Regions from separate parts of the Sphingomonas sp. SORGH_AS_0789 genome, predicted to be linked through region 2. Evidence: riboswitches for the same ligand, from Rfam matches in the RefSeq annotation. Region 2 holds a riboswitch; the other holds the start of a gene.
The links. Region 2 has a riboswitch for cobalamin ahead of cobW (cobalamin biosynthesis protein CobW). Riboswitches for the same ligand answer to the same signal wherever they lie in the genome.
Positions count from the first base shown of each region.

Region 1: it holds a riboswitch for cobalamin, as region 2 does, so the genes downstream of both, QE360_RS07495 (TonB-dependent receptor) here and cobW (cobalamin biosynthesis protein CobW) in region 2, are expected to answer to the same signal.

Region 1 is NZ_JAVIYV010000001.1:1,608,753-1,616,319, reverse strand. Features, by position in the region: gene QE360_RS07515 (alpha/beta hydrolase) at 1-207, opposite strand, end outside; gene QE360_RS07510 (tRNA-binding protein) at 413-772, opposite strand; gene QE360_RS07505 (glutathione S-transferase family protein) at 759-1,430, opposite strand; gene QE360_RS07500 (PepSY domain-containing protein) at 1,458-2,924, opposite strand; gene QE360_RS07495 (TonB-dependent receptor) at 2,911-5,025, opposite strand; cobalamin riboswitch at 5,267-5,488, opposite strand; gene QE360_RS07490 (hypothetical protein) at 5,575-5,877, shown strand; tRNA gene QE360_RS07485 (tRNA-Met) at 5,947-6,023, opposite strand; rRNA gene rrf (5S ribosomal RNA) at 6,140-6,254, opposite strand; rRNA gene QE360_RS07475 (23S ribosomal RNA) at 6,383-7,567, opposite strand, start outside.
Region 2 is NZ_JAVIYV010000001.1:2,143,609-2,151,175, reverse strand. Features, by position in the region: gene QE360_RS09925 (precorrin-8X methylmutase) at 1-485, opposite strand, end outside; gene QE360_RS09920 (cobalamin biosynthesis protein CobG) at 485-1,609, opposite strand; gene cobN (cobaltochelatase subunit CobN) at 1,606-4,989, opposite strand; gene cobW (cobalamin biosynthesis protein CobW) at 4,995-6,032, opposite strand; cobalamin riboswitch at 6,213-6,414, opposite strand; gene QE360_RS09905 (HoxN/HupN/NixA family nickel/cobalt transporter) at 6,437-7,507, opposite strand.

The DNA.
Region 1 (7,567 bases), 530 kb from region 2:
GTTGCGCGCGAAGACGCTGTCATATTGGCTGTGCCAGCTTTCCTTGTTCTTCGCACCGGGCAAGGGGCCGGTGTTCAGCGCAATGGCACCCGGCTGAGCGGGGATGGCGATCGGCACCATCTTGTCGCTCTGCGCGAAGGCGGGTGCCGCCACCGAGAGCGTTAGCAAAGCGGCCAGCGCATGGCGGGCCCAGCGTTTGGACTTCATATCCCCTCCTGTCCTCCGTGGGTTATGTCCCTACGGTCGGACGGGGATGGTACGCTTCGGGGCGTGGGGTGCAAGGGGTAATGTTAAGGCTAACAGTGGGGTGGGGCGTGGGCTTCGACTTCGCTCAGCCTGAACGGCTGTTGTATTCAGCCTTGGCCCCCACAGCCCGTTCAGCCTGAACGTAGTCGAAGGCCAAGGGAATCTCTCAGAACAACCGCCCCCCATCGGGCACCGCCTGATCCGGCCCGATCAGCACCACCTGCCCCTCCACATCGGGAAAGCCCAGGGTCAGCACCTCGGACATCATCGGCCCGATCTGGCGCGGCGGGAAATTGACCACCGCCGCCACCCGCCGCCCGACCAGTGTCTCGGGCGTGTAATGCCGCGTGATCTGCGCCGAGGATCGCTTGACCCCGATGACGGGACCGAAGTCGATGGTCAGCTTGATCGCGGGCTTGCGCGCCTCCGGAAAGGGCTCGGCGGCGATGACGGTGCCGACGCGGATGTCGACCGCCAGGAAATCCTCGATCCCGATCCGGGGTGCGGGCGCGTCAGAAGTCGACATTGTCGTAATGCGACGGCGGCGTGACCATCTCCATCCGCTCGGACAACAGCGGGCGGAAGGAGGGGCGGCTCTTCAACCCGCGATACCAGCGCGCGGTCTGCTCATGCCCCTTCCAGTCGATGCCGCCCAGATAATCGGCGACCGAGATCTGCGCGGCGGCGGCGAGGTCGGCCAGGCTCATCGTCGCGCCGCCCAGCCAGTTGCGATGGTCGAGCAGATAATCGGTATAGTCGAGATGCCCGACCGCCGCCTTCATCGCTTCGCGCAGGCCCTTGGCATCGGGGCTGCCGGTGCGCGCGACGCGCTTGACCATGCGCTCGTGCAGCAGCGGGCCGGTCACGTCCTGATAGAAATGCGTGTCGAACCACGTCACCAGCCGCCGAATCTCGGCCCGGCCGACGGCGGTGCCGTTGATCATCGCCGACTTCTCGACCGTCTCCTCGAAATATTCCGAGATCGCCATGGAATCGACCAGCAGCACGCCGCGCTCCTCGTCGACCATCACCGGGGTCTGCCCGGCGGGGTTCATGTCGAGGAACTCGTCGCGCCGCTGCCACGGCGACTCGCGGACCAACTCATATCCGACGCCCTTCTCGCCCAGCAGCAGCCGGACCTTGCGCGAAAAGGGACAGAGCGGGAATTGATAGAGTTGCCACATGCCGCCCATCTAAGCGGCCGGGCATGGTTACGCCAACCCCGATGGCGATGTTTTCACCCGCCCGCGCGACGCAGGACGGCACAGTCGCCGCCACCCGACCACGACGCCGCTGACCGACAGGATCAGCCCGGCGATCGACCAGAGCCACATCCACGCCGTCCAGCCGGGCCGCCACGCGGTCAGCCACGGCCAGTCCCAGGTGTGCAGCAGCGTATAGGCCCAGCGATAGGCCCGCCGGACGCGGTCCTGCCGCTCGACCACCGCCCCGCTCATCGGGTCGAGATAGAGCCAGGTTGCCGCACGATCGTCGAACCGCATCCGCACCACCGGCAGCCTGGCGGTATTGGTCCAGTAGAAATCGGGCCGCTCCAGCCGCGCCACCCCCGTCACATGCCCACCGGGCACCAGCATGGCGGCGGCGTCCGGTCGATCGATCGGCGCGGCCGGGGCCAGCGTCGCCTGCTCCAGCCAGCGCGGATGCGGTCCGGCCGGATCGATCGCGATGCGCCGCCATCCGCCATCGCCGCTCCACACGACGCTGCGCGCAGGGCCCGCCATGGCGGCGAGCCGGTCGAGCGCCACCGGCTCGCCCGCCTGCCCGGCATAGGCGCGCATCGCCTCCACCGGCGCGGTGCCCCCGGCAAAGACGCGTCCCGGATCGACCGACAGCCAGCCGCTGACGATCCAGCCGGTCAGCAGCACGCCGCCCAGCAGCCCGCTGACATGATGCCAGACCATCCAGCCGCGATAGGGCGTCACCCGCCCGCCGCGATAGCGACGCCGCCCCAGCCGCATGCGCAGGATGCCGATCCACATCCCGGTCAGCGCGACCGCGATGCACGGCCCCGACACCCACATCACCACCTGCCGCCACAGCCCGCCGTCGCGGCGCAGGATCGTCGGATAGAGCCAGTGCGGCACCGACCCCAGCCAGTTCCAGATGCGCTGCGTCCGCGTCGTCCGCTGCACCGGCTGGCCGGTCAGGCTGGAGACATAGATCTCGGTCCCGGCGGCATCGGCCAGCGTCGCCTTCCACAACAGACGGTGCCGGTCGAAGCCGCCCGCCACGGTCCACTGGTCATGCCCGATGGGCGCGACCGCCACGACCGCCGCCCCCGCGAACCGCGCCGCGACCCGGCGGGCATAGGCGGCATCGACCGGCGCGACGCGAGCCCCCGTCCGGGCGGAGCGGATGTGCGTCTCGCCCCCCGCCCCTTCGATCCGCCAGACCGGCACACCGTCGCGCATCTCCAGCGTGATCCGCCGTGCGGTCGCGCCGTCCGGCGGCGGCCGATCGACCCGGCCCCAGTCGATCGGCTCCGCCCCGGCCGCCATCTGGGCAGGGGTCAGCGCGGGATAGGGGACGTAGATCATCACCAACCCGGAGGCGAACCACATCGCGAAGAACAGGCAGGCGGCGATCCCGGCCCAGCGATGGACGAGAAAGGCGAACCGGACGGCCGCCCTTCCCCATGACGCGTCAGAACGTCGCACGAAGGCCCAGGTCCAGCGAGCGCGGGCGCCCCAATATCCATTGCTGGTCGCCATAGGCGGTGACCGCATAGGCCTTGTCGAACAGGTTATAGACGCGCAGGTCGACCGCCATGCGCGGGCTCAGCGCATAGGACAGGGTGGCGTCTACCGTCGCATAGCCGGGGATGCGAAACGCATCGGCATTGTCGGAGAAGCGCCGCCCGACATAGCGCAGCCCCGCCCGCGCCTGCATGCGGGCCGTGGCATCCCAGCGCAGCCAGAGATTGCCCAGCGCCTCGGGCACATTGGGCGGCGTCCGGCCGCTATAGTCCGCGCCGCCCGAGCGGAAATCGTCGAACCGCGCATCCAGCATCGTCGCATTGGCATCGATCCCGAACCCCTGGGGCAGATCGACCGAGACCGCCGCCTCCACCCCTTGCGCCGAACGCTGACCGACCTGCTCGACCGGGCTGGAGATAGTGCGCTGCGCCAGCAGCCCCGTCTTGACGATGCGATAGGCCGCCAGCGTCGCGGTGCCGCGTCCGCCCAGGAACAGCCACTTGGCGCCCAGCTCGACCTGGTTGCCCTTCGCATTGCCGAACTGCACCTGCCCGCTCGACACGGTGGTCAGCGTGGCCAGCGGATCGACGCCGGTGGCATATTGGCCATAGAGCGACAGGGTCGGCCTCGGCTGATACACGATGCCCGCCCGCCAGGTCGCGTTGCGGAAGGTCTTTTCAAAGGCGAAGCGATCGGTCCGCGTGCCGCCCGGATAGGCGATCGCCCAGCGGCGGACCTGATCCTCCTCGTAACGGAAACCGCCGACCACCGACCATTTCGGGCCCAGCGTCACCCGATCCTCGGCAAACACCGCCAGCGCGACGGTGCGGGTGCGGTATCGCGGCGCGATTCCCTGCGTATCCAGGAAGCGGCCGGGATCGAAGGCGAAGGGATCGACCGCATCGACCTGCGCATCCGATCCGAAGTCGTTCTCATGGGTGAAGCGCACCAGATTGGCGTCGACCCCGACGACCAGCGCATTGGCGATGCCCGGCGCCAGCGGCGTGCGCAGCGTCACGCTCGCCTGGTCGCCCCATTGGGTCTGGTCGTGACGGATGCCGTAATTGTCGCTCCGCCGGATCGTGCCGGGCGTACCGCTCGCCCCGTTGGCGCACGTGCCGTTGGTACCGACCCAGCAATAGCTCTCCAGATTGCGCCAGAATCGATCGCTGGTCAGATAATAGGCGATGTTGGAGACGCTGACCGCCGCGCTCGGCGTCCAGTCGACCTGTACCGAGGCACGGTCGTCGCGAAACCGCATCCGCCCGTCCCCGACATTATAGTTGCGCGTCCGGATCGCCGGGTCGAGCCGCCCGCCGATCAGCGGCGTCCCGAAATAGCCGATCGGCCGCTGGTCGCCATGATCGCCGCGGATCGTCACCGCCAGCCGTGGCGAGGGGGTCCACTTCACCGTGCCCGACAGCGCGAAGCTGTGCGAATCGCCCCGATCGACATAGCCGTCCGACCGACGATAGCTGGCATCCAGCCGATAGCCCAGCGTGGCCCCCGCCGGCCCCCCGATCCCGGCCGCCAGCCGGACACTGTCCTGCGCGCCATAGCCGATCTCGGCCTGCCCCTCGGTCCGGGCGGTGGGCTTGCGCATCACCACATTGACCGCGCCGCCCAGCGCGCCCTGGCCATAGAGCACCGACGCCGGGCCGCTCAGCACGTCGATCCGCTCGACCATCCAGGGATCGGTCGGAAAGGTGATCGTCCCCGCCGCCGGGAACAGCCGGACCCCGTCGATCAATTGCAGGACCGAGCCCTGTCCGGAAAAGCCACGCGCCGCCAGCGCGGTGCCGCCATTGCCGGGATTGGCGACGCTCGACAGTCCGGGGGCCCGTGTCTCGGCCTCGACGATCGACTGGTCGCCCCGCGCACGCACCAGGTCGCCGTCGAGCGAGGTGATGCTGGCGGGGGTTTCGAGCGGGGTCAGCCCCAATCGGCTGCCCGTGGCATTGGGCCGGTCCATCGCCGGTTTGTCGCGCGTGCCGACGACCAATATCGTGGCGTCGGTGCCGGTCGGCATGCCCCCCTGCTGCGCCCAGGCGGGCATCGCCATGCAGGACCACAGGGCTCCACCCGCAAAGATGAGACCACGGTTCGATAATATGTGATGATATAACATTATTTGCTCATAGCGTCTTGTCGCGAACAAGCCGAGGCCTTCCGTTCGTTTCGAACGGCCGGATGCCATGCGCGCTGGACGCCTTTCCGCACTCGACATGGCCACCCATGCGCCTCCGCCACCATTGGCGTCGCTCGTCGGAAAAGACCTAGCCACGGCCATCCCCTGGGCCCGGCATGAGCGACCTGACGCCGGCAGGTCTCCTGGCTCACGGGTCATCGCGAACCATGCGCCTTCCCAGGTTGCCCCAGTGGCTGGACCGGCTCGCCACCGGTCCCTGCATGTCCGCTCACCGCTTACAGTTGCAGGGACAGCCTCGGATTCGGGCGGTCACCCGCCCTCACCGCGTTCCCTTTTAATTCCCCTGTTCGGGGAAACCGGCGCGATCACGACCGGAATATTCCGGCCGCGTACTGATTGCGGCAATCGGCGGGGCGGGTCAAGCATCTGCCCCCAGGAGCGGCTTTGCGCTATCCCGGGCCCATGACCCGCAAGATCCGCTATCTGACCGCAACGATGCCCGACGGCTATGTGAAGACCATCGGCCCGACTTCAGCCCCGTTCACCCATTACTGGCGGATCGTCGCCGATCTGGGCGGGGGCCGGACGGAGGTGTTCTGGGGTCACGCGAAATCGCGGAAAGAAGCCATGGCGCACGACGCGTCGCTGGCCGAAGCGGCACGCAAGCGCGGCTGGGTGGGGCACAGATTCGAGGTGGCGGAATTGGCGGAGAGCCAGGATCCGCCAGCGGCCCTGCCGCCGAGGGGTGGCGGGCGTCGTCGCTGAGGCGTGAACGCGCCAATCCGCCACCGGCTATGCCGTGGCGGTTTCGTATGGGATGATGTTGGGTGTGTATGGTTGCGGGGGCAGGATTTGAACCTGCGGCCTTCAGGTTATGAGCCTGACGAGCTACCGGGCTGCTCCACCCCGCGATTGAGCTGAGCCGCACGGCGGCACGCTTCATGCGTGGTGTCGTGGGGCTGAGCGCCCCGGGCTGAGTGCCCGAGGAAACAAGTGAATGGGTTTTTGTGTATACGCGGACTATAATGCCTGGCGACGCCCTACTCTTCCACTGCTTGAGCAGTAGTACCATTGGCGCAGTCGGGTTTCACGGCCGAGTTCGGGATGGGATCGGGTGGGACACCGACGCTATGGCCACCAGGCAATAGAGTCCGCGAATACTGACCCCGCTTTGTGGGCGGGGTGATGGGTATAAAATCGATGCACCTGGCTTGATAATGACCGCACCCTTTTGCCGTCAGCCCAGGGCTGATGGTGGGGGTGTGGAGCTCTCAAGCGCGAATAGGACAATTAGTATCGGTTAGCTCCATGCGTTACCGCACTTCCACATCCGATCTATCGAGGTCGTGGTCTTCGACCGTCCTGAGAAATCTTATCTTGAGGGAGGCTTCCCGCTTAGATGCTTTCAGCGGTTATCCCGTCCGTACATAGCTACCCTGCTGCGCCGTTGGCACGACGACAGGTACACCAGAGGTACGTTCAACCCGGTCCTCTCGTACTAGGGTCAACTCCTCTCAAATTTCGACGCCCACGGCAGATAGGGACCAAACTGTCTCGCGACGTTCTGAACCCAGCTCACGTACCACTTTAATTGGCGAACAGCCAAACCCTTGGGACCTGCTCCAGCCCCAGGATGTGATGAGCCGACATCGAGGTGCCAAACAACCCCGTCGATATGAGCTCTTGGGGGTTATCAGCCTGTTATCCCCGGCGTACCTTTTATCCGTTGAGCGATGGCCCTTCCACGAGGGACCACCGGATCACTATGACCGACTTTCGTCTCTGCTCGACTTGTCAGTCTCGCAGTCAGGCTGGCTTATGCCATTGCACTCTAACAGCCGGTTTCCAACCGGCCTGAGCCAACCTTCGCGCGCCTCCGTTACTCTTTAGGAGGCGACCGCCCCAGTCAAACTACCCGCCACAGAGGGTCCCTGTACCGGTTTCACGGTACGAGGTTAGACATTAAACAACAACAGGGTGGTATTTCACCTATGGCTCCACATCGGCTGGCGCCAATGCTTCAAAGCCTCCCACCTATGCTACACAGTTCTTGTCCAATGCCACTCTGAAGCTGCAGTAAAGGTGCACGGGGTCTTTCCGTCTAACCGCGGGTACTCCGCATCTTCACGGAGAATTCAATTTCGCTGAGCATGTCCTGGAGACAGTGGGGAAGTCGTTACGCCATTCGTGCAGGTCGGAACTTACCCGACAAGGAATTTCGCTACCTTAGGACCGTTATAGTTACGGCCGCCGTTTACCTGGGCTTCATTTCAGAGCTTGCACTCCTCCACTTAACCTTCAGGCACCGGGCAGGCGTCAGGCCCTATACGTCGTCTTGAAGCCGACTTAGCAGAGCCCTGTGTTTTTGCTAAACAGTCGCTACCCCCTGGCCTGTGCCCCCCATGAGAGCTTGCGCTTACATGGGGCCTCCTTCTTCCGAAGGTACGGAGGCAAT
Region 2 (7,567 bases):
CAGCCGATGATCGCCGCCGGGCGCGGACAGTCGGGGTCCTCCAGCATGGTCAGCAGGTGAAAGAGCGCGGTCGGCGCGTTGCCGATCGCCACCAGCGCGCCCGCCAGATGCGGCCGCCACAGCTCCAGCGCGGCGGCGGAGCGGGTCGTGCCCATCTCCTTGGCCAGGGCGGGCACCGACGGATCGCGCAAGGTGCAGATCACCGGATTGTCGGCGGGCAGCCGCGCGCGCGTGACCCCCTCGCTGACCATATGCGCATCGCACAGGATCGCCGCGCCCGCCGCCAGCGCCTGCCGCCCCGCCGTCGCGAAGCCGCGCGAGAAGTGGATCGACGGGGCGAGTTCGACCAGCCCGGCGGCATGGATCATGCGGACCGCGACCGGCTCCTCCTCCGCATCGAAGCGGGCGAGCTCCGCCTCGGCGCGGATGATGGCGAAGGACTGGCGATAGATCGCCGCGCCATCGGTTTCGTAACGATAGGGCATCAACAGGCTCCGAGAAGCGCGACCGCCCGCTCGGGCGACAATCCGGTGTGAAGCGGTGCCGCCCCGGCGCGGGCGTGGCGGGCCAGATCGAAAGCCCCCTCGCGCCCGGTCAGCACCCAGTCCGCCGCCCGTGCCCGCGCGCAGCCCTTCGCGCAACCCGAGACGTGCAGACGCCCCTCGATCAACGGCGCGAGGCGGGCGGCCAGATCGCGGGTTTCGACGCTCGCCTGGGGACAGGCTGGCGCGCCGACACAGGCGTCGACATGCAGGATCGGCGCATCGTCCAGCACCATGCCGGCGGCCGGTAGGGGAACGAGGCCCTCCGCGATCAGCAGCCGCCACGGGGTCAGCCGGACGGCACAGCCCTGGCTGCGGACAAAGGCGGCCAGCGCCGATGCCCCGATCCGGCCGAACGGCAATCCATAGACCGCACCGATCGGATGAGTGCCGGGCCGCATCGGCGAGCCGCCCGCGCCCGGCACCGCATCGCCGCTCGCCCAGTCGGGCAGATCGGCCGCGTGGCGCGCCATCCGTCCGGCGGCGACGCCTTCGCTCTCGACGAACCAGTGCGCCAGCCGGATCAGCGCATCGGCGGCGGTCCGGCGCGTAACGCGCATGCCCGCCGCCCGGCCATCGGCGCGCAGCAGCAAGCCCCCATCCGCCCCCCGCTCGATCCGGAAATCGGCGGGCGCTTCCATCAGCATCGGGGTCGGCCCCGCATCGATCGCAAAGCCGATCTTGCTCGGCAGATCGGGCAAGTCGGTCAGCCGCGCGCGCAACTCGGTCGCGATGCCGTACGAATCGTCGCCCTCGCGCCAGTCGGGATTGATCAGGATCGCGCCCCGCGCCTCGCGCACCGGATCGGGATCGACCAGCCCCAGCGCGCGGAGCGCCTCGACCATCGGGGGCCAGCTCCGCTCAGTCGCGCCGCGCAGTTGCAGGTTCGCGCGAGCGGTCAGGTCGATCTGGCCATTGCCGTGGGCGTTTGCGGCCTCGCACAACCCCTCGACCTGATGCGCCGCCAGCCGGGCGAGCGGCGGGCGGACCCGGACCAGCAGGCCGTCGCCCGCCATCATCGGCCGCCACGCATCGGGGCACCAGCCCTTGACCACGAACCCGCTCATGCCGCGCCGTCCAGCATCGCCAGCACCGAGTTGCGCCGCGTCCGCCACAGCCCCGCCGCATGAAGCGCCGCGAACCGCACCTCCATCGCCGCCAGCGCCTGCGGGTTCGCCTGCGCCATGAAGTCGCGCACCTCGTCGCGGGCGAGCGTCGCGTCCCAGTACAGATCGATCAGTGACGCTGGGACCATGTCCGCCAGATGCGCGAAGCTGCCCAGATGGTCGAGCGTCGCCGCGATCTCCGCCGCGCCGCGAAAGCCATGCGCCATCATCCCCGCCACCCAGCGCGGATGGGCGGCGCGGGCATGGACGGTGCGGGCGATCTCCTCGGCCAGCGTCCGCGCCCTGGGGCTGGCCGGATCGCGCGTGTCGAGATGATAGAGCGACGCCGCCCCCTCTCCCAAGGCCGCCCGCGCCGCCGCGAATCCCGCCTGATGCGCGGCATAATCGGCGGCGAGCAGCAGATCGCTTTCGGGCAGGTCATGGACATGGACAAAGGCCTGCGCCCCCGCCACCCGCGCGGCGATCCCCTCCGCATCGCGACGGTCGCCGTCGTCGAGCGCGGTGGCCGAGGCGGCAAGCCAGCTTTCCCCCGCCGCGATCCGCGCGGCCTCGTCATAGCCCGCCTCCGGGTCCAGGCCGATGCCGTATCGGCCCGGCGCGGGGCCATAGACGCGCGGCGCCGCCTGCCCGACATAGGGGTTCCATTCGGGCTCTTCGTCACGCTGACCGAGAGCCCGCACCGCCTGCCCGAACAAGGCGACCAGATGCGGGAAGGCGTCGCGAAACAGCCCCGACACGCGCAGCGTCACATCGACGCGCGGCCGGTCGAAACGCATCAGCGGCATCACCTCGAACCCCGTCACCCGTTCGGAACGGTGGTCCCAGACCGGCTCGACCCCGATCAGATGGAGCGCCATGGCGAATTCCTCGCCCGCGGTTCGCATCGTCGCCGATCCCCAGAGATCTACGATCAGGGTGCGCAGGTGATCGCCCTCTTCCTGCATGTGCCGCCGGATCAGTTCCTCGGCGAGCTTGACCCCTTGCGCCTGCGCGGCGCGGCTCGGCACCGCGCGGGGATCGATGGCGTAGAGGTTGCGACCCGTCGGCAACACATCGGCGCGGCCCCGGTAAGGCGAACCCGATGGCCCCGCCGCCACCCGTCGTCCGTCCAGCCCCGCCAGCAGCCCGGCCCGCTCGGCCGCGCCCTGTTCGCCGCGCCCGAAGACATGGAGCCCCTCGCCGAACTGGCTGTCCTTCACGTCGCAGACAAAGGCGTCGATCCGGGCGAGCTGGTCCTCCGCCCCCGCCAGCCCCAGCGTCTCGCCCAGCCCGACGCTGTCCGCCTCTTCGGCGATCAGGCCGCGCAGCCGGTCGCGGCGCGCCGGGTCGAGGCCATCGGCATTGGCGTACTCGTCCAGCAGCGCCTCCAGCCGCCCGAGCCCCGCGCCCGTCTGCGCCTGAACCAGCGCCGGCGGGACATGCCCGATCGTCACCGCACCCAGGCGTCGCTTGGCCTGCGCCGCCTCGCCCGGATCGTTGACGATGAAGGGATAGAGGACCGGCCAGTCACGGGCCAACGCCTCGGGCCAACAGGCGTCCGACAGCGCGACCGCCTTGCCGGGCAGCCACTCCAGCGTGCCATGCGCGCCGACATGGACCAGCGCGTCAATCGCTTGCGCGCGGAGCCAGAGGTAGAAGGCAACATAGGCGTGACGCGGACAGCGCGACAGGTCGTGATAATCCTCGCCCCGCGCACTCGGTCGGCCGCGCTCGGGCTGGAGCGCGACGGTCGCCTTGCCCAGCGCCAGCGCGGGGAAATGGAAGGCGGCGCCCTCGACCAGCGGGTCCTGCTCGACCGCGCCCCAGCTTTCGATCAGATCGGCGCGCAACGCTTCGGGCAATGTGGAAAGTGCGTCGTGATATGCCGCCACCGGCCATGCGATACGGTTTGCGAGCAACGCGGCGGGCAAATCCGACGGGGCTTCCACATCATAACCGGCCTCGCGCAGATCGCCGAGGATCGCTTGCGCCGAGGCGAAACCGTCCAGCCCGACCGCATGCGCCGCCTGCCAGTCCTTGCCCGGATAGGTGGACAGCAGGATCGCGAGCCGCCGCTCCGCCGCCGGGGTCGTCGCCAGCCTCGCCCAGCCTGCGACCTTGTCCGCCACGGCGGCGATCCGCGCGGGCTCGGCGCGGTGGAGACGCAGGGCGATGTCGAAATCGGGGTCGCGCTCGCCGGGTTGCTTGAAGCTGATGACCCCCGCGAACAGCCGTCCGTCGATCTCGGGCAGGACGACGTGCATGGCGAGGTCGGCGGGCGACAGGCCCCGCGCCGAACCCGCCCAGCCCTCGCGGTCGCTGGTCGCGAGCGCCACCTGGAACACCGGCACGCCCGCCCCGTCTAGCGGCGTGGTGTCGTCCTCGACCCGTGCGGAGAAGGCGGTGGCGTTGACGATCGCGGCGGGGGCGAGCGTCTTCACCCAGCGCGCGATCCACGAGCCTGCGCCTTCGGCCTTCAGCGAGGGGACGAACAGCGCCACAGGGTCGAAGCCGCGTTCGGTCAGGGCGACATAGAGGGCGGCGATCGGCTCGAGGTCGGCGGCGGCGAAATAGGCGCGGTAGAAGACGATCAGGACGCGGGGACGGGTTGCGGTGAGCAGGGTTGCGGCTGGGCAGGCTATGCCGTTCGGGGACCAGCCTCCGACGGATGCCAATTGCGGAGAGGGCCCTCCCCCATCCCAGTTGCGGGTGAACGATGCCCCGCATCGTTCAGGCCATGCCGCGGGCATGGCCGACCCACAACTCGCCTGCGGGAGGGGCGTGCCTGGGGCGGGTGTTCCGCCTAAAAGCCCCTCTCCCGGCAGGGGGAGGGGTTGGGGAGGGGCAAGGGCCACGGGCGATACAACTGCCGCAAGCGCCTCCAGAGCGGCAGCAGCCGCCTCCGCCCCCCCCGCATCGCACAGCGCCGTCAGCCGCCGCACCACCGCCTGATCGACGGTGGACGCCGCCATCAACCGCCGGTCCTCGCGCCCGTCCGCCGCCAGCACCGCCAGCGCGATGCCGCGCTCGCGCGCCAGCCGCTCGACTTCGCGCAGGCCGTATTCCCAATAGGCCGCCCCGCCGATCAGCCGGATCAGGATCGCCTTCGCGTGCGCCAGCGTCTGCTCGACATAGGTATCGACCGACAGCGGATGGGCCAGAGCCCCCAGATTGGCGAGCCGCAGCGACCAAGGGAATCCCCCTGCCCGCCAGCCCGCCGCAAAGGCGCTCAGGTCGCTGTCGGAAAAGGACAGCACCACCACGTCACCGGGGCGCTGCCCCAGATCCTGCGGAACCGCTTGTTCCTCCAGCCCATGGCTCTCGCGAAAGACGAGATGCACGCGCGTTAGCCCTTCAGCACGCCCTCGATCGCGGCGCGGTCGATCCGGTCATGCTCGGCGATGACGACCAGCCGGGTGCCGCGCGGCTCGCCCGCCCCCCAGGGACGGTCGTAGCTGGTGCGCACCCGGCGGCCGACCGCCTGGACCAGCAGCCGCATCGGCTTGCCCGCGACCGCCGCATAACCCTTTACGCGCAGGATATCCTGCTGCTCGGCGAGCGTGACGATGCGCGCGGCGATCGCCTCGGGGCTCTCCACCTCGCCCAGCATGACAGAGATACTGTCGAAATCGTCATGCTCGTGATCGTCCGCGCCGTCATGGTGCGAGGGGCGCGCGGCGATGTCGTCCTCGGCGGCGGCTTCCAGGCCCAGCACGATCTCGGCGGAGACGATGCCGTCGACCGCCTCGACCATGGGCAGCGGGCGCGGAGCCTCGGCGGCGATGATCGCGCGCGCCTTGGCGACACCCTCCGCCCCGGCCAGATCGGCCTTGGTCAAGAGGACGAGGTCGGCGCACGCCAGCTGATCCTCGAACACCTCGGACAGCGGGGTTTCATGGTCCAGGCTGGGGTCGGCGGCGCGCTGCGCCTCCACCGCGTCCAGATCGGGGGCGAAGCGACCCGCCGCGACGGCCTCCGCATCGGCCAGTGCCACCACGCCGTCGACGGTGATGCGCGAGCGGATGGCGGGCCAGTCGAACGCCTTCAACAGCGGCTTGGGGAGCGCCAGACCGGAGGTCTCAATCAGGATGTGATCGGGGCGCGGCTCCATCGCCAGCAGCTTTTCGACCGTCGGGATGAAGTCGTCGGCGACGGTGCAGCAGATGCAGCCATTGGCCAGCTCGACGATATTCTCCGCCGGGCAGTCGGGGATGGCGCAGCTTTGCAGGATGTCGCCATCGACGCCCAAAGTGCCGAATTCGTTGACGACGACCGCCAGGCGGCGACCGCCCGCATGGCGGATCAGGTGGCTGATGAGCGTGGTCTTTCCGGCGCCCAGAAAGCCGGTGACGATGGTGACGGGGACCTTGCTGAGGTCACGCATGCTGTTTCTCCGACGCGCCGGACGAGCGAGCGCGGACACGGGACCGATCGCCGGAGCGGTGACGGACGGGCGCAGTCGAATGCGTCCGCCCCGCGTGTCGGCGACCGATGCGGCCCCGGCCGCATGGCTTCGTCGCTCCCCGACGGAGAACCGTGCCCCGACCACCCCCTGGGTCTAGGCAAGAGCGACCATGACGCCGGCAGGTCTCCTGGCTCGCGGGTCAAAGCGAAGGGATGCGCCTTCCCGGATCGCTCCAGTGGCCGTGCCTCCGATGGGGCACCAGCATCGCTCGCTCGCCGCTTACAGTTGCAGGGACAGCCGGGGATTTGCACCCCATTCCCGTTTCAAAGCCCCAAGGGGCACCGGCGCGATCTTCGAGACTTTTCAGTCCCGACGCGCGGCATTTATCCCGCCGCGCCGGGCTTGGCAATTCGCGCCTCCATCGCGGCGAACCCGCGCCAGCGATAGAGGAGGAAACTCGCGCCCCAGCAGATCACGAACAACCCGACAATGGCGAAGCCCAGCACGTTGAAATGCTCCGACAGCGCCCCCGCATAGCGGAACGGCCCCGCGGTCCAGCCGAACCGCTCGGCGAGCAGCGCGGTCGCCTGGATACCGCCGATCACCAGCGCGACCAGCGCCGACACCAGGGTGATCGTCATGTTGTAATAGAGCTTGCGAAGCGGATGGACGAACGCCCATTCATACGCGCCCAGCATCACCAGCCCGTCGGCGGTGTCGATCAGCGCCATGCCCACCGCGAACAGCACGGGAAAGACCAGGATCGTCGCCAGCGACACGCCGTCCGCCGCATGCGCACCCGACAGGCCGAGAATGGCGACCTCGGTCGCGGTGTCGAAACCCAGCCCGAACAGGAAGCCGAGCGGCGCCATATGCCAGCTGCGGCGGATCAACCGGAACAGCGGACGGAAGAGGCGCGACAACGGCCCCTGCCCCGAAAACATCATGGCGGCGTCCGCCTCCGCCATCGGCTCGCCGCGTGCGACCCGGCGGAACCGGGTCCAGACATCGCGCAGGATGATCAGGTTCATGATCGCGATGGCGAACAGGAAACTCGCCGAGACGATGGTGGCGATCGTCCCGCCGCTCTGCCCGAACGCCTCGAAATCGGACAGGGTGCTGGCGGCCAGCGCGACCGTGGTCGCCGCGATCAGGACGATGGCGGAATGGCCGATCGCGAACCACAGCCCGACCGCGATGGGTCGCTGGCCGTCCTGCATCAGCTTGCGGGTGACATTGTCGATCGCGGCGATGTGGTCGGCATCGACCGCATGGCGCAGCCCCAGGCTATAAGCGAGCAGCGCGGTGCCGAGCATCAGGCTGTTGCCCGCGAAGACGCTGAGCGCCCAGCCCCAGACGGCGATATTGACGAAGACCAGCGCGCCCATGAGCAGCGCGACGCGCTTCTTTAGCGGCAACCGGGCGCGCGGCGCTCCGGCATGATGGTAGGACATGGGTGATACCCCCGGCGTCATTGCGACAAGGGCCGAACTCCGCTGTCGCGGTCGCCATCC